Regions from separate parts of the Kitasatospora sp. NPDC057542 genome, predicted to be linked through region 4. Evidence: riboswitches for the same ligand, from Rfam matches in the RefSeq annotation. Region 4 holds a riboswitch; each other region holds the start of a gene.
What was found. A riboswitch is a leader RNA that binds a small molecule or an ion and turns the genes downstream of it on or off. The one in region 4 is predicted to bind cobalamin.
Positions count from the first base shown of each region.

Region 1: another riboswitch for cobalamin. It lies ahead of ACFU7Y_RS32435 (HoxN/HupN/NixA family nickel/cobalt transporter); the one in region 4 lies ahead of metE (5-methyltetrahydropteroyltriglutamate--homocysteine S-methyltransferase).
Region 2: another riboswitch for cobalamin. It lies ahead of ACFU7Y_RS13255 (cobalamin biosynthesis protein); the one in region 4 lies ahead of metE (5-methyltetrahydropteroyltriglutamate--homocysteine S-methyltransferase).
Region 3: another riboswitch for cobalamin. It lies ahead of ACFU7Y_RS34900 (prenyltransferase/squalene oxidase repeat-containing protein); the one in region 4 lies ahead of metE (5-methyltetrahydropteroyltriglutamate--homocysteine S-methyltransferase).

Region 1 covers NZ_JBHVFE010000354.1:2,931-8,611, reverse strand. Annotated here, with positions in the region: gene ACFU7Y_RS32440 (EamA family transporter) at 1-662, shown strand, start outside; gene ACFU7Y_RS32435 (HoxN/HupN/NixA family nickel/cobalt transporter) at 664-1,779, opposite strand; cobalamin riboswitch at 1,810-2,023, opposite strand; gene ACFU7Y_RS32430 (metalloregulator ArsR/SmtB family transcription factor) at 2,105-2,488, shown strand; gene ACFU7Y_RS32425 (hypothetical protein) at 2,557-4,230, shown strand; gene ACFU7Y_RS32420 (AAA family ATPase) at 4,227-5,681, opposite strand, start outside.
Region 2 covers NZ_JBHVFE010000080.1:9,746-15,426, forward strand. Annotated here, with positions in the region: gene ACFU7Y_RS13250 (cobyric acid synthase) at 1-1,447, opposite strand, end outside; gene ACFU7Y_RS13255 (cobalamin biosynthesis protein) at 1,444-2,436, opposite strand; cobalamin riboswitch at 2,544-2,677, opposite strand; gene ACFU7Y_RS13260 (S9 family peptidase) at 3,202-4,308, shown strand; gene ACFU7Y_RS13265 (hypothetical protein) at 4,962-5,681, shown strand, end outside.
Region 3 covers NZ_JBHVFE010000417.1:2,319-7,999, reverse strand. Annotated here, with positions in the region: gene ACFU7Y_RS34905 (hypothetical protein) at 19-1,431, opposite strand; cobalamin riboswitch at 1,564-1,640, opposite strand; cobalamin riboswitch at 1,718-1,862, shown strand; gene ACFU7Y_RS34900 (prenyltransferase/squalene oxidase repeat-containing protein) at 1,967-4,756, shown strand; gene ACFU7Y_RS34895 (hypothetical protein) at 4,753-5,681, shown strand, end outside.
Region 4 covers NZ_JBHVFE010000209.1:650-6,330, reverse strand. Annotated here, with positions in the region: gene prpB (methylisocitrate lyase) at 1-533, shown strand, start outside; partial or broken gene ACFU7Y_RS24535 (citrate/2-methylcitrate synthase) at 564-1,220, shown strand; partial or broken gene ACFU7Y_RS24530 (helix-turn-helix domain-containing protein) at 1,222-1,536, opposite strand; gene metE (5-methyltetrahydropteroyltriglutamate--homocysteine S-methyltransferase) at 1,634-3,946, opposite strand; cobalamin riboswitch at 4,109-4,331, opposite strand; gene ACFU7Y_RS24520 (hypothetical protein) at 4,413-4,730, opposite strand; gene ACFU7Y_RS24515 (ECF transporter S component) at 4,748-5,596, opposite strand; partial or broken gene ACFU7Y_RS24510 (ATP-binding cassette domain-containing protein) at 5,593-5,681, opposite strand, start outside.

The DNA of each region.
Region 1 (5,681 bases), on a different contig from region 4:
TCGCCGCCGGGGTGATCGGCCCGTTCGCGGTGCTCGCCTTCTACCGCGCCCTCGCCCTCGGCCCGATGGGCGTGATCTCCCCGCTCACCACCATCAGCGTCGCGGTGCCGGTGGGCGTCGGCCTCGCCCCGGGCGACCGGCCCGGCCTCGGCCAGGTCGCCGGGATCGCGGTCGCGATGGTCGGCGTGGTGCTGGCCGCCGGCCCCGAGCGCGGCGGGCCGCGTGCGGCCCGCAAGGCGCTGCTGCTCACCGTCGCCGCCGCCTTCGGCTTCGGCACCGTGATGGCCCTGATCGCCCACGCCTCCACCGGTGGCGGCCTGCTGCTGGTGCTGTGCGTCCAGCGGGTCTGCAACGTGGCCGTCGGTGGCGCCGTCCTGCTGGCCGGGCTGCGCCGCTCCGGCGGGACGGCCGAACTGCTGCCCGGCGTACGGACGCAACTGCCCGCACTCACCGCGACCGGGCTCGCCGACGTCGCCGCCAACGGGGTCTACGCGATGGCCTCGCACCGCGGCTCGGCCGCCGTGGCCGCCGTTCTCTCCTCGCTCTACCCGGTCGTCACCGCACTGATGGCGCGCGGGGTGTTCAAGGAGCGGCTGCGCCCGGTCCAGGCGGTCGGCGCCGGGCTCGCCGTCGCGGGCACGCTGCTGCTCGCGGCCACCTGAGTCACGAGTTCCCGGGCGTCCAGCGCTGCTCGACCCGGGCCAGCTTCCAGTACCCGATCGCGATCGCCCAGACCACCACGAACAGCCCGGCGATGGCGTAGCCGACGTTGTCCAGCGAGATGTCCGCGATGAACCCGGTGACCGGGTCGGTCAGACCGAGCTTCTCGTGCAGCACCCCGACCAGCTCGATGGTGCCGATGATGAAGGCCACCGCGATCGACAGACCGGTGATGGTCAGGTTGTAGTACACCTTCCGGACCGGATTGGCGAAGGCCCACTGGTACGCGAAGTTCATGAACGTCCCGTCCAGGGTGTCGAACAGGCTCATCCCGGCGGCGAACAGCAGCGGCAGGCAGGCGATCGCGTACCAGGGCAGGCCGGAGGCCGCACCCGAGCCGGCCATCACCATCAGGGTGACCTCGGTCGCGGTGTCGAAGCCCAGGCCCAGCACCATGCCCACCGGGAACATCTGCCCGGGCCGGGTGATCGAACGGGTCGCCCGGTTCAGCACCCGGGCCATGAAGCCGCGCGAGTCGAGGTGCGCCTCCAGCTCCTTCTCGTCGAACCGCCCGGCCCGCATCGCCCGGAACACCTTGAGGATGCCGAGCAGCGCCGCCAGGTTGAGTGCGCCGATCAGGTAGAGGAACGCGCCGGAGGCCGTCGTACCGACCATCCCGAGCCACTTGTGGGTGGTCGACTCGTCGTCCATCAGCGTGTTCGCCAACTGCGCGCCGCCCGCCACCAGGGCGGCCATCAGCACCACCATCGAGGAGTGTCCGAGGGCGAACCAGAAGCCCACCGAGACCGGCCGCTTGCCGTCCGCCATCAGCTTGCGGGTGGTGTTGTCGATCACCGCGATGTGGTCGGCGTCGAAGGCGTGCCGCATGCCGAGGGTGTACGCGGTGATACCCAGGCCCACCCCGAAGACCTGGGTGCCGACCGCGTACTTCTCGGGTGCGACCAGGAAGATCAGCGTCCCGAAGGCCACCACGTGCATGGCCAGGATCACCACCATCAACCCGGCCGTACGGACGGTGTCCTCGCGCCGCCATCTGAAGGTGGGCAGGACGGAAGGGGCCGCCTTCGCCCCGGCGGCAACGGTTTCGGGCAGGGTCATCTGCGGATCACGCTCCAGCACCTCGTGGAAAACCTCGTGAGATGCCGTGGCCGGTCTCCTGGCTTACGGGACGCCCGTACCCGCCTTCCCAGGCGCGCGAGGCGCCCAGTGGCTCCGTGGGTACGGACGACGTTCCTCCGCAGGCGGAGGAACGACCCGATCACAGTGGCGAGGGCCGCTCCGGGCTGGGACCCCTGAGGGTCCGTCACCGGTCTTCCCGAGCACCACGGCGGGCTACACCGTAGGGGCCGGGCCCGACCCGTGCAAGGCTGCGCACCTGCGCAGGTGTCCAGGATCACAGCGGAGCGCCTGCAAGAATGTCCGCATGCATCTCGTACCGGCCGACCGCGCGGGCCACCGCACCATCGACGGGCACCGGGTCTGCGAGGCCATCGCCGCGATCGGCGACCCCGCGCACGTCCGGTCCTGGGCCGAGCGGTTCTCCCTGCTCGCCGACCCCGGGCGGCTCGCCCTGCTGCTCGCCCTCCACCGGGCCGGCCCGCTCGCCGTCACCGACCTCGCGGTCGCCACCGGTATGCGCGACCCCGCCGTCTCCCAGGCCCTGCGGCTGCTCCGCACGGCAGGCGTGGTCACCGGCGACCGGGACGGACGAGTGGTGCGCTACCGGCTCGTGGACGAGGCCATGCGCCCCCTCCTGGACGAGTGCGCCGCCGCCGAGCACCACGAACCCAGCGCGGCCGCGGGCTGACTCCTTCCCGCGCCGGCCCGGGAAGGGTGCGGCGCGCCGGAGGCGGCCCCTGCCAGTACGATCATGGTGTGCCGTCCCACCCCCACGCCTGGCCCGCCGACCGCTGGAACACCGACCCGGTCAAGGCCCGCGTGCTGGCGGTCGCCCGCACCCTCACCTCCGCCACCCGGGTCCTGGACGTCCTCTCCCTGCTGAGCCCGCACGGCATCGACCTCTACTTCACCGTCAACCCCGGTTCCGCCTTCGCCGACCGCGCCCTGGACGAGTACCTCCACGGCCTGCCCGGCTTCACCGTGCTGGACTGGGAGGACGCCGTCCGTCGCCACTTCGACCTGGCCGTCGCCTGCGCCGTCCACTCCTCCATGCACCGTCTGGACGCCCGCCTCGTCGTCCTCCCGCACGGCGCCGGCTACAACCGCCTGGTCACCGAGTCCACCGGCGACACGATCAGCGCCGCCGGCCTGTCCCGCAACGAACTCACCCACCACGGACGGGTGTTCGTGGACGTCCTCGGCCTCTCCCACCCCGAACAGCTGGACCGGCTGCGGGTCTCCTGCCCCGAGGCGCTCGACGTCGCCAAGGTGGTCGGCGACCCGTGCTTCGACCGGATGCTCGGTAGCCGGCGCTCCCGTGACGGCTACCGCGCCGCGCTCGGCGCCACCGGCGGCCGACGGCTCGTCGTCGTCAGCTCCACCTGGAGCGAGCACTCGTTATTCGGCCGCCGTCCCGACCTGCCCCAGCGGCTGGTCCGCCAACTGCCCGCCGACGAGTACACGGTGGCCGTCGTCCTGCACCCCAACGTGTGGAGCCGCCACGACCCCGCGGCGCTGCTCGACGACGCCCGCCGGATGGGCCTGCGCCTGATCCCGCCCCACCAGGGCTGGCAGGCCGCACTCGTCGCCGCCGACTGCGTGATCGGCGACCACGGCTCGGTCACCGTCTACGGCGCCGCCCTGGACCACCGCACCATGCTCGTCGCCACCGGCGCCGCCGAACTCGACCCGCGCTCCCCCAGCTACGCCTTCGGCCAGGCCGCACCCGTCCTCGACCCGGACGGGGACCTCGCCGCCCAACTCGAACTGGTCCTGGCCCGGGACCCGGCCGATCTGAGCGACATCACCGGCCGATCGCTCGCCCACCGCGGCGAGTCCGCCCGGCTGCTGCGCCCGCTGCTCTACTCCTTCCTGGAGGGACTGGACGAACCCCGGGACGAACCGGCCCTTCTGCCCTACCCCAGGCCCGTTCCATGCCCCGCGGCCACCGAGGGGCCCACCGCGTACGACGTCAAGGGCACGAGCGGGGGCACGGACGTCAGCCTCCGGCGCTACCCCTTCGACCCGAACGACCACACCCCGCGCGGCTTCCACGCCCTGACCGACGAACACCCGGGCGACGCCCTGCGCTACACCGCCGAGGTCCTCGCCCGCACCGCGGTGCACGCCGAACGCCCCGCCACCCGCTGGCTCGCCGACACCATCGCCGAACTCCCCGGCCTCGCCGTCGCGGTGGCCGCCCTCGGCCCGGCCCGCCACCTGCTCCGGCTGCGCACCGGCCTGCTGCTGGAGGCCCGCGCCGAACCGGACTGGGGCTGCCCCGACCCCGGCATCGACCCGCTGCTGCTCGGCTCCGCCGTGGCCTGCTGGCTCGCCGACGGCGGCGACCCGGCCGGCCTGCCCGAGCACGGGCTCACCGTCCGCACCGGCCGGCACCACACCCGGGTGTCCTTCCGGACGGGGCCCTAACCCGCCAGTTGCCGCAGCCGCTCGCGGCTGCGCTCGGCCAGCCCCGCGTCGTCCAGCTCCTCGGCGAGGGCGAGGAGCAGGGTGTGCGCCTGCGCCTCCTTCGCGTACTGGCTCCGCCTCTCGGCCTGCCGGGCACAGTCCTGCGCGTGAGCGACGGCGAGATCCAGCTGCCCGAGCGCCCGGTGGGCCCGGGCGCGGACCAGCGGCAGCTTCATCAGCATGTCGTCGTCCCCGGTGGCCACGGCCCGCCCGGTGGCCCCGGTCAGCACGGTCAGCGCCTCCTCGGCGCGCCCGTCGGCGATCAGCGCCTGCGCCAGGTTGTAGCTCTGGACGATCTCGCCGTGGTCGTCGCCCCGGTTCTCCGCCAGGGCCAGCGTGAACCGCTCCACCGCGTCGCCCGGGCGGCCGTCGGCCAGGCAGAGCAGGCCGTCGGTCTCGTAGAGCACCCCGACCACCTGACGGTCGGTCACCAGCGGCACCTGCTCCGTGGCGAGCGCCAACTGCTCGGCGGCGAGCCGGTACTCCTTGCGCTCGTAATGGGCGCGGGCGAGCTGGTTGCGCATCCGGACCACGGCGTCCGGCCGGTTGTCCCACTGGGCCGACTCGATGCCGAGCCGGTGGGTCGCGATCCAGTCCTGGTAGAGCTTCCGGCCGTGGTAGAGCAGCCAGAGCGACTCGCAGAGCCGCCACACCTCGCCGTGCCACCCCTGCGCGGCCGCCTCCTCCACCACCGCACGGAAGTTGGCGCGTTCGGCGTACAGCCACTCCAGGGCCGCGGTCCCGGAGGGGAAGCCGGGCAGGTCGTCACCGCTCCGGTCCTGCAGACGGAGCCGCTTCCCGGCCAGCGCGCGGTCGGCGACCGACGCCCGGCCCCGGTAGTACGCGACCACACCGGCGAGGAGTTCCCCGCGGTCGGACAGCTCCCGCGTCCGACCGTAGGCGTGCAGCCGCACCACGTCGTGGGCCCGGAAGCGGTTCTCGCGGTCGTCGTCGTCCACCACCTCGTCCAGCAGGTGGACGCCACGCAGCTCCTTGATCGCCCGCTCGGCCCGCTCGACGCCGACCGCACGTGCCAGTTCGGCGGACACGAAGGGACCGGGGTGCACCCCGATCAGGTGGTAGAGCGCCCGCCCCTGTGCCGACAGCCGCTCGTAGACCAGGTCGTACGTCGCGCCGAGATCGTTCTCCTCGTCCTCCAGCACCGCCAACCCGCCCTCCCGGTCGTGCAGTTCGGCCACCACCCGGCCGACCGGCAGGCTGTCCCGGTCCAGCAGCTGGCTCCCGACCGCGTTCAGCGCGAGCGGCAGCCCGCCGCACAGCTCGACCAGTTCCGCCAGTTCCCCGTCGGTGCCCCGCCCGGAGCCCACCCAGCCGCGCACCAGTTCGGCGCCCGCCGTCGCGCTCAGCGGCCCGAGTCGGCGCACCTGCGCGCCGTCCGTCCGCAGCGCGGG
Region 2 (5,681 bases), on a different contig from region 4:
TGTCCGCGTGCTCCTCGATCAGGTCGCCCAGCCGGTCCAGCCGGGCCTCGCGCGCCGCGGCGAAGGAGGTGTCCGGCGCCGGGACGAACGCCCGGCCGGACAACCCGGCGACCTCGCGCAGGAGTTCGCGGCGGAACCCGTCGTTCTCCAGCACGCCGTGCCAGGTCGTGCCCCAGACCGAGCCCACCCGGCAGCCGTCCAGACTCCGCCCGTGGCCGTCGGAGACGAACGTGTCGCCGCCTTCGACCGCCACCACCCCGTGGTGGATCTCGTAACCCTCCACCCGCTGCCCGTACGCCTCGCCGACCGGCCGTGCCAGCACCTTCTCGATGCCGAACCGCACGTGGGTCGGCAACAGGCCGAGGCCCTCGACGGCACCCGACTTGGACTCGACCTCGTCCACGATCGAGTGCGCCAGCATCTGGTAGCCGCCGCAGACCCCGAGGACCGGCAGCCCGGCCGCCGCCCGCGCCTTCAGGGCCGGCTCCAGGCCGCGCTCGCGCAGCCAGGCGAGGTCCGCGACGGTGGCCCGGGTGCCGGGCAGCACCACCAGGTCGGCGTCGGCCAGTTCCTCCGGCCTGGTCGCCCAGCGCACCAGCACGCCCGGCTCCTGCGCGAGCGCGTCCACGTCGGTGAAGTTGGACAGCCGCGGGAAGCGCACCACGGCCACCCGCAGCACGTCCGCGCCGAGCGGCCCGGGCCCGTCCGCCCGGTCCACCACCGTGGACAGGTCCAGCGAGTCCTCGGCGTCCAGCCAGAGCCCGGGCAGCATCGGCAGTGTGCCCAGCACCGGACGGCCGGTCAGCTCGTGCAGCATCTCCAGCCCGGGTGCCAGCAGTCGCGCGTCGCCGCGGAACTTGTTGACGAACCAGCCCGCCACGTGCCGCTGGTCCTCCGCCGACAGCAGCGCCAGCGTCCCGTACATCGCCGCGAAGACTCCGCCGCGGTCGATGTCCCCGACCACCACCACCGGCAGGGCGGCGGCCGTGGCCAGGCCCATGTTGGCGATGTCGCGGTCGCGCAGGTTGATCTCGGCGGGCGAGCCCGCGCCCTCGCAGACCACCACGTCGTAGCGGCGGCGCAGGTCGGCCAGGCACTCCAGGGCGCGCTCCAGCAGGACGGGCTTGCGCTCGCGGTAGTCCAGCGCGCCCACCTCGGCCACCGGCCGGCCGAGCAGCACCACCTGGCTGCGGCCGTCCGCGCCGGGTTTGAGCAGCACCGGGTTCATCGCCGCCTCCGGCTCCACCCGGGCGGCCTGCGCCTGCATCGCCTGGGCGCGGCCGATCTCGGCGCCGTCGGCGGTGACGAAGGAGTTGAGCGACATGTTCTGCGCCTTGAACGGCGCGACCCGCACGCCCTGGCGGGCGAGCCAGCGGCAGATCCCGGCCGTCACCACGCTCTTGCCCGCGTCCGAGGTCGTCCCCGCGACCAGCAGCGCGTTCGTCATGCCCATCCCCTCTTCCCCAGGAACGCCCGCAGCAGGACGTGCCCCGCGACCGTCGTACCCAGCGCCAGTGCGCCCACCCGCCGGGAGAGCGCGCAGGCCCGCTCGATGTCGTCCACCGTCACCGGCCGCAGCTCCGCTCCCAGGACCGGCCGGTGCTCGATCCGCTCGCCGTACCGCAGCGTCCCGCCCAGCCGTACGCCGACCGCGCCGGCGAACGCCGCCTCCGCCTGGCCCGCGTTCGGGCTCGGGTGCGCGGAGCCGTCGCGCCGCCAGACCCGCCAGGCCGTCCGGGGCTCGGGTGCGGCGGCCACCGTCAGCAGCGCCGTCAGCCGGGCGCCCGGCCAGCCCGCCAGGTCGTCCAGCCGGGCCGAGGCCCAGCCGAACCGGGCGTGGCGCGGCGAGCGGTGGCCCACCATGGCGTCCAGGGTGTTCACGGCGCGGAAGGCCAGCAGTCCGGGGGTGCCGGCCAGGGCGCCCCAGGTCAGCGCGTTCACCACGGCGTCGGCGGTGTTCTCGGCCACCGACTCGACCACCGCCCGGGCGATCTGCTGCCCGTCCAGCGCGCTCGGATCCCGCCCGCACAGGTGCGGCAGCCGCTCCCGGGCGGCCGCGAGGTCGCCCGCGGTCAGCGAGCGGCCGATGGTGCGCGCCTCCCGGGTCAGCGAGGTGCCGCCGAGCACCGTCCAGGTCGCGGCCGCCGCCAGCGCCGCCCGGCCCAGCGGGCGTCGGCCCACCGTACGGTCCAGGGCGAGCGCGCCCGCCGCCACCGCGCCCACGCACAGCGCCGTGTACCCGGCCCCGGCGCCGCGGTCGTCGCGCCACAGCCGCCGCTCCAGCCGGGTCGCGGCGCTGCCGAAGACGGCGACCGGGTGGCCCCGGCGGGGGTCGGCGAAGCGGGCGTCGGCGGCGTAGCCCGCGACGGCGCCGAGCGCGAACGCGGCGGCGCGGGTCAGCGGGCGCGGAGAAGGAGAAGGTGCGGGCGGGGTCATCGGTGGCACGGCGGAAGGCAGCTCGGAGTCCGGCGGGGCGGGGCAGCCTGCATCGCGTGCGTGTCCTCACTCAGGGTCCGCGCCCTGGATCGACGTGACGGGGGCGAGAGTCTCCTGGCTTCCGGGTCGAACGCACCCCCGGAGCCTTCCAGCGGCCGTCGACGGCCCGCCGTGGCGATGTTCCGAGCGTGCTCCCCGGTGACAGTGGCGGGACCGCGCCGGACTTCCACCGGCTTCCTCTCCATGCCTCCGTTTGGCCCCAGGATCCCATCACGGGCCCGAACCGGGAGTCAACCGAGGTCACGGAGGGGTTGGTCACACGCGGGCGCCGCTGACTGACACCCCGTGGGATCGCCCGGTGCGGCACCGGCCCGGGGACGGGGCCCGTCCCCCGGATCCTTGCCGGGCCCGCGACGCGCCCCAGCCGTTGGCCGGGAGGTACCCCCACGTCCGCCTGGCGATGCACGCACCCCGACGCCGCGGTCCGATCCGACGGAATCCGAGAGACAGGCCCCGGGCCGCTTCGTGGGTTCGGCGGCCGGGGCCGCATCGCACGCCACGCCTGCCTTTCGGTGGCACGCTCCGCAGCGGCCCCCGTCGCCCCACCGTCGACTCCTCCACCGCCCGCTTCCGGCCTCTCCTCGGCACCGTCGGGTCGCCGCCGAGGTCACCCGGACGGCCTAGCCCGGTGGCCGGGCGGGCGGGGCGCCGGTGGACTGGTGCTCGAACACCGTCCGGTCCGTGACCAACAGAGCGGGGAGCGAAATGCGATGGGGAACCGCCGCCGTCGTGGCGGCCGCAGCGGTCGGGGCCGCCGTGCTGTTGATCGGCCGTCGGGCCTCCGAGCGAATGGTCCGTCCGGCGACCGCCGTCCAGGAGTCCGGTCCGCTCCTGGTCCACAGTCTCGCCCCCGGCCGGGTCACCTTCACCCGCGGCCCCGAGAGCCTGCGCCCCGGCCGCTGGGCGGTCGAGTGGGCGGACGGCGGGCACGCGGTCGTCGAGGAGATCCTGCACAGTGACGAACGGGGCGTCACCCGCCGCCTGGTCCGCGCCGACCGGGGCACCCTCACCGCCGGCACCGAGGTCCGCCTCACTCCCCGGGTCCACCTCGGCGACCCCACCGAGGCGCTCGGCCTCGCCTTCGCCGACACCGTCGTCGAGGGCGAACTCGGCGCGCTGCCCGCCTGGCAGCTCGACGGCAAACGCGGCACCTGGGTGATCCTGGTGCACGGCCCCGAAGCCGACCGCCGGCAGACCCTCCCGGTGCTCCCCGTCCTCGACCGGCTCGGCCTGCCCGCCCTCGCCGTCACCTACCGCGGCGACCAGGGCGCCCCCGCCTCCCCCGACGGGCTCAGCCACTTCGGCGAGACCGAGTGGCGAGACGTCGAGTCGGCGGTAGGGCTGGCGTTCGACAGCGGTGCGGGCGCGGTGATCCTCTACGGCTGGTCCCTCGGGGCGACCATGGTCCTCCGGACGGCGGCCCGCTCCGCCTGGTCGCACGCCATCCGCGGACTGATCCTCGACTCGCCCGTGCTCGACCTCCCGGCCTCCGCCCGCCGGGACGCCGCCCGGGCCGGCTTCCAGGGTGTCGCCGCCGAACTCGGTGCCCTCGCCGCCCAGGGCCGCACCGGCGTCGACCTCGCCGACTTCGGCCGTATCGCCGAGGGCACCGACCTGCGCGTGCCCACCCTCCTGCTGCACAGCCCCGAGGACCGGATAGCCCCCTTCGGCAGCGCGGAGAAGCTGGCTGCCGCCCGCCGCGACGTGGTCAGCCTCCAGGCGTTCCCCGGCGCCGACCACGCCACCCTCTGGAACACCGCCCCGGACCACTACACCGAGCTCCTCCGCCGCTGGCTCACGCCGCTGCTCTAGCCCCCTGACCGTGCGGGCGGTTTCGGCTGGGCCCCACCCGGCTTTCCGGTGGGGATTCCGTCGTTCACGAATGAACGTTTCTGCCATTCCGCCGGGCGTGCACGAGAAGTCGGCCGGTCCGACTTCTCGTGCAGCACGACCCCGCCACCCCGCCCGCCATCCGTCCGGATTCGGGCTGGACAGTCCCGCCGGAAGTCGGCGGAGCGGATTCCCCGCGTGAAAAGCCCCCTGCCGTCAGGGGCAACAATTGGACCGACCCCTTACCCCCCACCCGTACGCACGGTGATCGGACGAGCATTCCCGGCGACCGGGGCAGCGCCGGTGGCATGGCCAGGTCACACGTTTCCGGCCAGGCGGTTTGCCGTTGTTGCCCGATCTTGCGGAGGTGCCGCCACCGGTCGCCCGGTCGTACGGACAACCGGATGTGACAGAAGGCCGGTACAAGGGGAAGACTGCTCGACGTGACGTCTCGGAACCCGCGCGACCGTGATGCCCCGCTCCCGCCGACGATCGGTACCGGTGCGACGGTGACCCGTCTCCCCGGAACGGCCCACCGGCCCGCCGGTGGCAGGCCGGGCGGGGCGGGTGTCCCCCGTAACGGAGTACCCCGGCGACGAGGGCCCGCTCCGGCTCCCGGGCGGGGCCGGGTTCCCGTGCCGGAGGGTTTCCCGGCACCCGCCGAGCTGGCGCCGCTGGCCCGGAGGATGCTGGTGGACGCCGTCCGGGTCGCCCGTTGGGCCGGGGAGCTGGCCGAGGTCGACAAGCGCGGTGAGCTGCTCCCGGAGGACGCCCGCGCGGCGGGCCGGGCACTGGCCATGACGGTCGGCGCCGCCGCCAAGGCGTGGGGGCAGGCGCTGCTGGTGGGTCTGGTGGAGGCCCGTGACGGCGGAGCCGGCCCCGGCTGGCGGCTGCACGCCTGGGAGCACGACGACGAGGCCGTGGTGCGTGGCTGGTCGGCGCTGTTCGACGCCTGGACCCTGCTCGCCCCGGTGCCGCCCGCCGCGCTGCGCGGCGTGTTCGCCGTACTGGCCGGGCAGGCCGTGGACCAGGCCCCGCAGCTGCTCTCCTTCCTGCACCTGGTGGACGGCCCGGTCGCCGAGAGCGAGCTGCTGGAACTGCTGCGCCGCGGCCTGGACGAGCGCCGGGTCGGCGCCGGCCTCGGCGGACCGGGCCTGTCGCCGGTGCCGCACGCGGCCTCGGCCGTTTCCGCCGTCCGCGGCACCTGCCGCGCGCCGCAGATCGACACCCCGGCCGCGCCCTCGGACGTGGCCGCCGTCCTGGACTGGATGCTGGACGGCCTGGCGGCCGTCGGCGCCCTGGTGCGCAGGAACGATGCCGCGGAGCTGTCGCCGCTCGGCCACTGGGCGGTGCGG
Region 3 (5,681 bases), on a different contig from region 4:
CCCTCCGGCGTCGTGCGGTCAGCTGCCGTAGCGCAGCGAGACGGTGTCGCCGAGGTGGACGGTGGTGGCCCGGGTGGCGGCGGTGGCGGTGGCACCGTCCAGGCTGACCTTCCAAGTGGAGGAGCCGCCGTTGGCCGTGCCGTTGAGCGCGGTGATGGTGCCGCCGCCGGTGGACGGGGTGACGGAGGTGACGCAGCCGCTCGGGGTGGCGGTGCCCGCCGGGTCGAGGACGTCGCCGAGGGTCGTGGTGGTGCCGGTGGGGGTGAGGGTGACGGCGCAGACCCTGAGCGCGCTGGTGCCGTCGTCGACGACCAGGGAGAGGCGGGCGGCCGTGCCGGCGGTGAAGTCGGTGGTGGCGGCCCAGGTGGGCTCGCCCGCGGTGGTCGGGGTGGGCGGGGTGGCGGTGAACCCGGCGCCGGCGACGGCGCGCAGGCCGTCGACGGAGGCGTAGGGCGACGGGCTGGTGTCGGTGGGCAGGTACTTGAAGCCGCCGCCGGGCTTGAACTGCTGGGCGATGAGGAAGTCGACCGGAGTCTTGCCGGTGCCGCTGGTGAAGTCGGCGCCCTGGGGGTTGATGCCGCAGGCGTTGAGGCCGGACACGGCCCAGCCGTTGGAGTCGGTGTTGACCCCGAACATGGCGTTGAAGGCGCCGGAGGCGGCGAGCTTGCCCTTGAGGAAGTTCTTGGCGGCGACGATCGCCGGGTCGGTGTTGGGCACGCCGCCTGCGCACAGGGAGGCCATGGCAGCGCCGGTCATGTCGATGTCGCTGCCCTGGGCGAGCGCCGTCGGGTCGCCCGCGGCCTTGCTGTAGTTCCAGCCGCCGTCGTTGTGCTGGTTGGCGCGCACCGCCGTGACGGAGGCGTCGATGAGCTTCTGCGGGGAGCGCTGGGCGCCGGCCTGGGTCTTGGCGCCGGCTAGGGCGAGCAGGCCGAAGACGGTGCCGTTGAAGTTGGCGGACGGCCCGTAGTAGCCGGGCTCGGCGCTCTGCCAGTAGGCGGTGAGGTCGGCAAGGAGATTGCGGCCGGGGCCGACGCGGGCGGGGTCGATGCCCGCGGCGTAGGCGTTGAGGATGCCGCGCTCGTAGTCCGTGGCCACGGGCGAGGCGCTGGGCCGGCCGGGGGCGGCGAGCTGGTTGCGGTACACCAGGCGGGCGTTCTTGGTGGTGTCCCCGCCGGGAGTGACGTCGGCGGCGGCCGTTCCAGCGGCGGCGAGCGCGCTGAAGGCCCACTCGTTGGAGAGCCCGCCGCCGGTGACGTAGCTGCCGTCGGCGGCCTGGAGAGACTTCAGGTACGTGACGCCGGTGCTCCTGGAGGTGGCTATCTGGGCCGGGGTGGCGGTCGCGTGGGCGGGGACGGCAGAGAGCAACAGGGCACCGGCCGCCAGCGCGACGGTGGTCGCCGAGGCAGCACGGGATGGGGTGAGGAGGGGCACGGGACAGGCTCCTTGGGGTGGCGGGCGCCGACCCTGCCCCGGAATTCCTGCGTCCACTCGGGGCGCGCGACTGCCGGAGCGGTCGCCGCCCGGATCGCGTGGGCCGGCTTTCGCCGTGGTGCACGGCCGGGCGGGCATTCGGGCTCGGGACGGCACGACCACCGCCCCACACCGCTGCGCGTCAGCCCCGGATTCGCACCGGGTTCCCCCACTCGGCCACAGCGGACGCTATCGCACGTCCCGTCGTCCGACGAGGTGATGTGAACGATCTGACGCCCCGTTGACTCCTCATCGGCCGCCATGGTCTGATGAACCGATTTTTTGCCCTCGGCATTCAGGGGAAGCCGGTCCAACTCCGGCGCTGACCCGCAACCGTGGACCCACCTGAGGGTGGGTGAGCCGGAATGCCTGGACCGGGGGTCTGTTCACAGAGCACTTGCGTCGTCGCGGACTACGACGCAGTCTTGGCGGCCCCCTTCCCGGGGTGCCGTGGGCTGCGCCGTTGCCTCCCGTGTCGACCGACCAGGGAGTCGCCGTGAGGGTCAGCAGCAATCGCACACGTCACAGAAACCGGGACCTCGCCTCCCTGGTGATCGCCGGAACCGTCGCGGTCGCCGCCTGCGGCACGGTCCTGCTCGGACACCCCGGAACCGCGGCAGCCGACCCGATCGAGCAGTGCACGGCAACGACGGGCGCGATCGTCGCCGTCGACTTCAGCCACTGGGGCGGCGGTGTCGTCCGGGGCTGCGACGCCCACCCCACGACGGGCATGAACCTGCTGCACAATGCCGGTTTCACCACGACCGGAACCGGACACGACGGACCCGCCTTCATCTGCCGGCTCGGGACAGGGACCTTCAACGGCGGCGTCCAGTACCCGACACCGGCCGAGGAGCCGTGCGTCAACACACCGCAGGCCACCGCGTACTGGTCGTACTGGATCGCCGAGCCCGGCCAACAGACCTGGTCCTACAGCCGGTTCGGGGCCGGCACGCAGAAGCCCAAGCCCGGCGAGGTGGAGGCCTGGGTCTACGGCGGCACGGACATCGGCGGCACCAGCGGGGCGCCGAGCTTCACTCCGGACTCCGTCCGCACCAAGAACGGCGGCCCCTCGCCCTCTGTGTCCCCTTCCGCGACCCCGAGCCCGACCGGATCGCCGTCCGCCACGGGTGATCCGGCGGCCGCCGCGGCCTGGCTGGCCGGTCAACTCGTCGGCGGCGATCACATGGAGAACTGGGCCGCCCCTGGGCCGGACTACCCCCGGACCGCCCTCACCGCCATCGCGCTCGCTGCCGCCGGGACGCAGGACCCGGCGCTGCGAAAGGTCATCGGCTTCCTCGCGGACCACACCGACGCGTTCCTGTACCCCGACGGTCCGACCGACAGGCCCGACACGAGGGCTGCCGCCCTGCTGGCCCTCGTCGCCGAGAGTACGGGTCGCGACCCCCGTGCCTTCGGCGGCCGGGACCTGGTTGCCGTGCTCACCGAGCACGTGTGCACCGTAGCTGGGGAGAACGGCAAGTGCACCGCTGCCGGGGACTTCCTCGGTGCGGCCTCGCCCTGGGTCCAGTCCCTCGGCGTCATCGCCCTCCAGCGCGCCGGCGTCGCACCGCCCGCCCCGGCGCTCGCCCGCTTCACGGCGCTCCAGTGCGCCGACGGCGGCATGGCCGGATCGATGATCGTCGCCGGTGACCACTGCGAATCCGACCCGCTCACCACCGGCCTCGCGGTCCTCGCCCTGCGCACGGCCCCCGGGTACGAAGCAGCCGCCAAGAAGGCCGCCGACCAGCTCGCGGCGAGCCAGCAGCCCGACGGCTCCCTTTTGCCGTATGTCGGCGCCCCCGGCGACACCACCAGCACCGCAAGCGCCGCCCAGGCGTTCAAGGCCACCGGCCAGGGCTCTCGCCGGGCCGCCGCCACCGCCTGGCTCGCCGCCCGCCAGGGCAAGGACGGCGGCTTCGGCCCGGACGCGTCGACCACTGATCCGGACACCGCCGCCACCGAGCAGGCCATCCTGGTCCTGACCGGCACCGATCTCACCAGCGTCCGGCACGATCCGGCCGGTGCCACGACCACGCCGACCCCGCCTGCGGGGAGGAAGCCCGACGCGGCCAAGGGGAGTGCCTACCTCACCGACCCGTCCCGTCTGATCGACGGTCACTACTACGAGGGGTTCCCGGCCTTCGCCGACTTCGGCCTGACCATCGACGGGGCCTACGCCCTCGCCGCGACCGGAACCGACGACGCCGCGCTGCGCAGGATCGTCGACTTCCTGGATCAGCAGGGCAAGGACGCCAGCGAGCGCACCGTCAACGACTGGACCGCGATCGGCACCGAGTACGCCGGCGGCGGGTCCATCGGCAAGGAGGCGCTGCTCGCCGAGGTGGTCGGCCGCAACCCGCGGGCCTTCGGCGGCCGCGACCTGATCGCCGCCCTCGCCGCGATGGTGTGCACCAGGGCCGACGCGAACACCGGCTGCGACGCCCCGGGCAACTACACCTACGCCACCTCGGTCTTCTCCCAGTCGCTCGCCGTCATGGCCCAGCTCCGGGCCGGGGACGCGACCGACGCTGCCCCCGCGATCGCCTACCTGAAGAGCCTCCAGCACCCGGACGGCTCCTGGCCGAGCCTGATCCCCGCCACCGGCGACTCCGACGTGGACAGTACGGCCATGGCCGTCATGGCCCTCGCCCTCGTCCCCGGGGACGAGGCCGCCCAGGCGGTCGACAAGGGGCTCGGCTGGCTCGCCGCGCGGCAGCTGCCCGACGGTGGCTTCCCCGGTGCGGCCGGCGACTCCACCAACTCGGCCGCGCTGGCCGTCCAGGGCATGACGCTGCGCCAGGCCACCTACGGTGGACAGATCGCCAAGGCGCTCGACTTCCTCGCGGGCCAGCAGAACGGTGACGGCGGGTTCAACGTCGCCTCCGGCGGGCAGCAGGGTTCGGACGTCCGGGCCTCGACGCAGGTCCTGGGCGGTGCCACCGGGATCTCCTTCGGCACGCTCTCCCGCAACCTTGGCGGAACGCCGACGCCGACGCCGACCCCGACGGGTACTCCCATCGGGACACCGACCGGTACGCCCTCCGGCACCCCGACGGGCTCGCCCACCACGACCGCGCCGATCCCGGTCACCGACACCCCCTCGTCCGGCGGTGGCGCTGCGTCCGGCGGCGTGCCGGGGCAGACCGGTTCAGGCAATCTGGCCAGCACCGGAAGCCAGGCACTGGCGCTGACGGCGGGCGCCGGTGCGCTGACCGCGCTCGGCGCCGCGGCCGTCCTCGTCGCCCGTCGCCGCATCGCGGCCACCCCGGGGCGGCACCGGTGAGCCGGGGACTCGGTGAACGGCTCGCCCGGCTGTCCGGGGCGGCGGCGCTGACCTCCGCGCTCGCGTTCGGCGGCGTCGCCGTGGGCGCGGCCCCGGCCGCTGCGGCGCCGTTGCCGATGGACCAGTGCACGACCACCTCCGGGGTCGTACTCGCCGTGGACTTCAGCACGTGGGGCGGACCGCTGCTGCGCTCCTGTGGCACCACGCCCACCACCGGGTACACCCTGCTGAACCAGGGGGGCTGGAAGACCACCGGCACCGGCCACGACGGCCCGGCCTTCATCTGCCGGATCGGCTACAGCGGTTTCCAGGGCGGCAAGCAGTTCCCGACCCCGGACCAGGAGAAGTGCGTCCTGACGCCCCCGGCCACCGCGTACTGGTCGTACTGGCACGCCGATCCGGGCCAGAACGAGTGGTCCTACAGCCAGCTCGGCGCGATGCTTTACCAGCCGAAGCCCGGCAGCGTCGACCTGTGGATCTTCGGCGGCACCAACATCGAGGGCACCGAGGGGCGTCCGACGTTCTCGCCGGACAGCGTTCGGGCGCACAATTCCAGCACCGGTGGGCAGCCGGCCGACCCGGGCCAGGGCGCCGCGGGCGGCTCCGGTGGCTCGGGCGGCTCCACGGGGGCGACCGGTACGAGCGGTGGTGGTGGCTCCGGCACCGGTTCGGGCGGCAGCACCGGCAGCACCGGCGGCTCCGGCACTACCGGTGGCACCGGGCGTGCCCCGGCTCCCGCCAAACCCCCGGCCGGCGGAGCCCGTCCGCCCGCGCCCGTCACGCCCCCGGGGAACGGCACGGCCGGTACCCCCGAGGACGGCGTCACCCCGCCGGGCGCCCCCGAGCCGACGCCGGTACCCGCCACACCGATTCCGGTCGAGCCGCCCACCGCGGCACCGACGGACACTGCGAGCGACCAGCCGAC
Region 4 (5,681 bases):
GCTGCGGCCACCTCGACGGCAAGGCGGTCGTGCCCCGCGAGGAGATGGTCCGTCGGATCAGGGGCGCCGTGGACGCCCGTCGCGACCCCGACTTCCTGCTGATGGCCCGCACCGACGCCCGCTCCGTCGAAGGACTCGATGCGGCGATCGACCGGGCGAAGGCCTACGTCGACGCCGGAGCCGATGCCGTCTTCCCGGAAGCCCTCGCCGACATCTCCGAATACGAGGCCTTCCGCGAGGCGGTGGACGTGCCGCTGCTCGCGAACCTCACCGAGTTCGGCAAGACCCCGCTGCTGGACACCCGCACCCTGGAGAGCCTCGGCTACAACATCGCCCTCTACCCGGTCACACTGCTGCGGCTCGCCATGGGCGCGATCGAGGACGGGCTGCACACCATCGCCGCCGAGGGCACCCAGGCCTCCCTGCTGCCGCGCATGCAGACCCGCTCCCGGCTCTACGAACTCCTCGGCTACCAGGAGTACTCGGCCTTCGACTCGGCCGTCTTCGACTTCACCCTCCCGCCCGGCACCTGACCGGCCACCACGTACCGGAGGCACCGACCCATGCCCACCACCGCACCTGAGGTCCATCGCGGCCTCGCCGGTGTCGTCGTCGACACCACGGAGATCTCCACCGTCATCGAGGAGACCAACTCCCTGACCTACCGTGGCTACCCCGTCCAGGACCTCGCCGCCCACCGCTCCTTCGAGGAGGTCGTGTACCTGCTGTGGCACGGCGAACTGCCCGACGACGCCCAGCTGCGCGAGTTCCGGGCCCGCGAGCGCGCCCTGCGCCCGCTCGACCGCACCACCGCCGAACTGCTCGCCCGGCTACCCGAGACCTGCCACCCGATGGACGTGCTGCGCACCGCCGTCAGCTTCTTCGGCGCCGAGGACCCGGCCGAGGACGACGGCCGCCCGGCCCCCAACCTCGCCAAGTCCCTCACCCTGCTGGCCAAACTGCCCACCGTCGTCGCCGCCGACCAGCGCCGCCGACGCGGCCTGGCCCCGATCCCGCCGGACCCGGACCTCGGGTACGCGGAGAACTTCTTCCACATGTGCTTCGGCGCGGTGCCCGCCCCCGAGGTCGTGCGCTGCTTCGAGATCTCACTCGTGCTGTACGCCGAACACAGCTTCAACGCCTCGACGTTCACCGCCCGGGTCGTCACCTCCGCCCTCTCCGACCTCTACAGCGCCGTCACCGCGGCGATCGGCGCGCTCAGTCCCGGCTCACCTCCGCGATGTCGTCCGCCGCGACGGGGGCACCGGACGCCTCGTCCGCAAGCGCGGCGCGCAGGTCGGTGGCGAGGCGCTCTTCGTCGGCCTCGGAGAAGAACTCCGGGTCCACGCCGAACACCTCGGCGATCCGCAGCAGCACGGCGGCGGTGAGCGGGCGCTGGCTGTGCTCGATCTGGTTGAGGTAGCTGGTCGAAATGCCGAGCACGTGGGCCAGTTCGACCTGGTTCATGCCGTGCTCTCGGCGCAGCCGGCGCAGCTTGGCGTGGGCGAAGATCTTGCGCCCGGCGGGACGTGCCATGGTGCGACGCACCCCTCTTCTCTCCTCGACGGGGCGCGCCACCGGGGCGGGTGCAGCACACGGTCTGCACCCGCCCGTTCGGTCTCGCGTCGGTGCGTCAGCCGGCCAGTTCCTCGCGCAGCAGACGTGCGGCGCCGACCAGGCTCTCCAGAGCGGCACGGGTCTCCGGCCAGCCGCGGGTCTTCAGGCCGCAGTCGGGGTTGACCCAGAGCCGCTCGGCCGGGATCGCATCCAGGCCGGCGCGCAGCAGTTCCACGGCCTCCTCGGTGCTCGGCACCCGCGGCGAGTGGATGTCCCACACACCGGGGCCGACCTCGCGCGGGTAGCCCGCCTCGGCGAGTTCGTCGGCCACCTCCATGTGGGAGCGGGTGGCCTCCAGGGAGATGACGTCCGCGTCGAGTTCGTCGATCGCCGTCATGATCGCGCCGAACTCGGCGTAGCACATGTGGGTGTGGATCTGGGTGTCGGCCCGCACCCCCGAAGTGGCCAGCCGGAACGCCTCGGTGGCCCACGCCAGGTACGCCGGGCGGTCGGCGGCCCGCAGCGGCAGGGTCTCGCGCAGGGCCGGCTCGTCGACCTGGACGACCGCCGCGCCCGCCGCCTCCAGGTCGGTGACCTCGTCGCGCAGGGCGAGGGCGACCTGGCGGGCGGTGTCGCCGAGCGGCTGGTCGTCGCGGACGAAGGACCAGGCGAGCATGGTGACCGGACCGGTGAGCATGCCCTTGACCGGCCGGCCGGTCAGGCCCTGGGCGTAGCGGAACCAGTCGACGGTCATCGGGTGCGGCCGGGAGATGTCCCCGGCGAGGACCGGCGGGCGCACGTACCGGCTGCCGTAGGACTGCACCCAGCCGTGCCGGGTGGCGAGGTAGCCGGTGAGCTGCTCGGCGAAGTACTGGACCATGTCGTTGCGCTCGGGCTCGCCGTGCACCAGGACGTCCAGTCCGGCCTTCTCCTGGTACGCGATGACCTCGCGGATCTCGGCCTCCATCCGCTCCCGGTAGGCGGCGTCATCGATCCGCCCGGCCGTCAGATCGGCGCGGGAGAGGCGCAGTTCGGTGGTCTGTGGGAAGGATCCGATGGTGGTGGTCGGCAGCAGCGGCAGGCCGAGCCGGGCGCGCTGGGCCTCGGCCCGCTCCGGGTAGGCCTGGGCGCGGCGGGTGTCGTCGGCGGTGACGGCGGCGGTGCGGGCACGGACGGCGGGGTCGTGGGTGATCGGGGAGGTGGCGCGGGAGGCGAGGTCGGCACGGTTGGCGGCGAGTTCGGCGGTGATCGCGCCGGTGCCCTCGTGCAGACCGCGGGCGAGCAGCGCCGCCTCGGCGGCCTTCTGCTTGGCGAACGCGAGCCAGCGGGCGATCTGCGGGTCGATGTCGCGTTCGAGGGTTGCGTCGATCGGCACGTGCAGCAGAGAGCAGGAGGGCGCGACGTCGACCCGGTCGGCGAGTCCGAGCAGGGTGGCCAGGGTGGAGAGCGACTTCTCCACGTCGTTGATCCAGATGTTGCGGCCGTCGATCACTCCGGCGACCAGCCGTTTGCCGGGCAGCCCGCCCACCGCGGCGAGGTCGTCCAGGTTGGCGGCGGCCGGGCCGGTGAAGTCCAGCGCCAAGCCTTCGACCGGAGCCTTCGCCAGCACCGCCAGCGCCTCGCCGAGCTGGTCGAAGTAGCTGGCGACCAGCAGCTTGGGCCGGTCGGTGAGGGCGCCCAGCTCGCGGTAGGCGCGGGCGGCGGCGTTCAGCTCGGCCGGGGTGCGGTCCTGGACCAGCGCGGGCTCGTCCAACTGCACCCACTCGGCCCCCGCGTCCTTCAGCGCCGCGAGCAGCTGCGCGTAGACCGGCAGCAGCCGGTCCAGGAGGGTGATCGGCTGGAATTCGGCGGCCACCCCGGGCGCCGGCTTCGCCAGCAGCAGGTAGGTCACCGGCCCGACCAGCACCGGCCTGGCGTCATGGCCAAGCGCGAGGGCCTCCTTGAGCTCGCCGACGGCCTTGGCCGGGTTCGCGGCGAAGGCGGAGTCCGGGCCCAGCTCCGGGACGAGGTAGTGGTAGTTGGTGTCGAACCACTTGGTCATCTCCAGCGGTGCGACGTCCTGGGTGCCGCGCGCCATGGCGAAGTAGCCGTCCAGCGCGTCGACTTCGACTGCCTCCCGGTGCCTGGGCGGGATCGCGCCGACGGCGACGGTGGTGTCCAGCACGTGGTCGTAGAGCGAGAAGTCCCCGGTCGGGACCTCCTCGATGCCGGAGTCGGCGAGCTGCTGCCAGTTCCCGCGGCGCAGGTCGGCGGCGGTGGCCAGCAGGGCGTCGGCGGTGACCGTGCCCTTCCAGTACCCCTCGACGGCCTTCTTGAGCTCCCGACCCCGGCCCTGGCGGGGGTAGCCGTACACGGTCGCGATTGCCGCGGCTGCGGACTTCGTAGTCAAGGGACTCTCCTTCGCGAGTCTGTCTCCTCAAGTACCCGGGGACGGGGCGAGGGCGCGAAGGGATGACGAACCGGGCGGCGGCCGTCACGGAACGTACGGGCCTGATCTGCCTGGTATGGTCGCCGACCCGCCCACGAGGTCACCGGATAGCCGCACGCAGGTCGTCTGCGTACGGGCAGTGGCAGGTCTTCGGACTCGCGGGCACGCCCACCCCATGAAAGGCGGACACCTACTGGCCGTCGCTTCCCAGACCCTCCCGGGCCCAGTGCATATGACGGCGGTTGTTCCCACTCACCGCTGCGGGGCAGTCCCGGATTCCCACCGGGTTCCCTCTTACGACGCGCCTGCCTGGCGGACAGGGCGAACCGGCTGCCTGATCAGCTTATGCGCAAACAGTTGGGACTGACGCGGAGATCGTGGAACATGTCCGCATGATGAGACCCCATCGCGGCCCGCGGGCCGACGGTCAGGTTCGCGGCGAGGTGCCCGGCGTGCGTGGCAGGGCAGCGCGAATGTCCGCGATCAGTTGGGGCACGCCGCGACCCGGGCCCAACTGACCCTCCAGTCGCTCGATCTGGTCGGCGGGAATGCTCGCCAGCACCCGTTGGGCTTCACCCAACAGCTGCCGTCCCCGGCGGAGGTCGAGCTTCATCCCGGCGACCTGCGCCTGCGCCCCGCCCAGCTGGCGGCGTGCGGATTCCAGTCCGGCGTGCTGTTCCGGGGTCAGGACGACGACGTCGACCCCGTTCAGCGTCATCGTCCGGTGCTTCGCAGGCTTGGGCACGATGGTGACCTTTCGGTTCAGGAGTGCGCCTGCCCCGTGGGCTGAGCGACGGTTTGCGGCCCCAGCGTGACATCCGGACCGTGATGGGCCTCGAAATGCACTGTGGGCTCGAAGTTGGCGCGGCGGGCCGCTCGGCGGAAGACGGTCAGGACGGCCGGCCCGACGACGAGCACGGCGGTCAGGGTGGTGACGGCTCGGCCGGTGTCCCAGCCGAGCGAAGTGGCGAGGTCGAAGAGCAGGTAGCGATGCCACTGCTCGGTGAAGGGCAGGCCGGGGAGGTAGGCGATGGAGCTGTTCGGGTCGGTCGAGAACGGCCAGAAGGACAGGTTCAGCAGGAAGCCGAAAAGGTAGCCGGAGAAGGCCCCGTACACGGCCAGCATCGGCACTTCCCAGCCCCGCCGGGCCTTCGGCAGCAGCCCGGCGAGCATGCCGACGAAGGCGCAGCCGAACATCTGGTAAGGCATCCAGGGGCCGACTCCGCCGGTGAGCAGGGCTGAGGCGAACAGCGAGGTGCAGCCGAGGGTGAAGCCGAAGCCGGGGCCGAAGACGCGGCCCGCCAGGACGAGGGTGAAGAAGACCGTCTCCACTCCGGCGGTCCCGGCGCCGAGGGGCCGGAGTCCGGCGTTGACGGCCGAAAGCACGCCGAGCATGGCGAGGGCCTTGGCGTCGATGCCGCCGGCCGAGATCTCGGCGATGACGACGGCGAGTACCAGGACGAGCAGCGCTCCGAAGATCAGCGGCGGGGCGTAGTTGGAGCCGAACTTTCCGGGGGCGACGACGAACGGCCAGGTGAAGGCGACCAGGCCGATGAAGGCGGCCAGGGCGACGACGACGCGGGCCCGGCCGGGGATCCGGACGGCGGTCATCGGGTGGCCTCCGCCGTTTCCAGGGCCGCCCCGACCTGCCGTGCCGTCAGATAGGCGAGTGGGGCGAGGATCTTGGCGGTCTGCG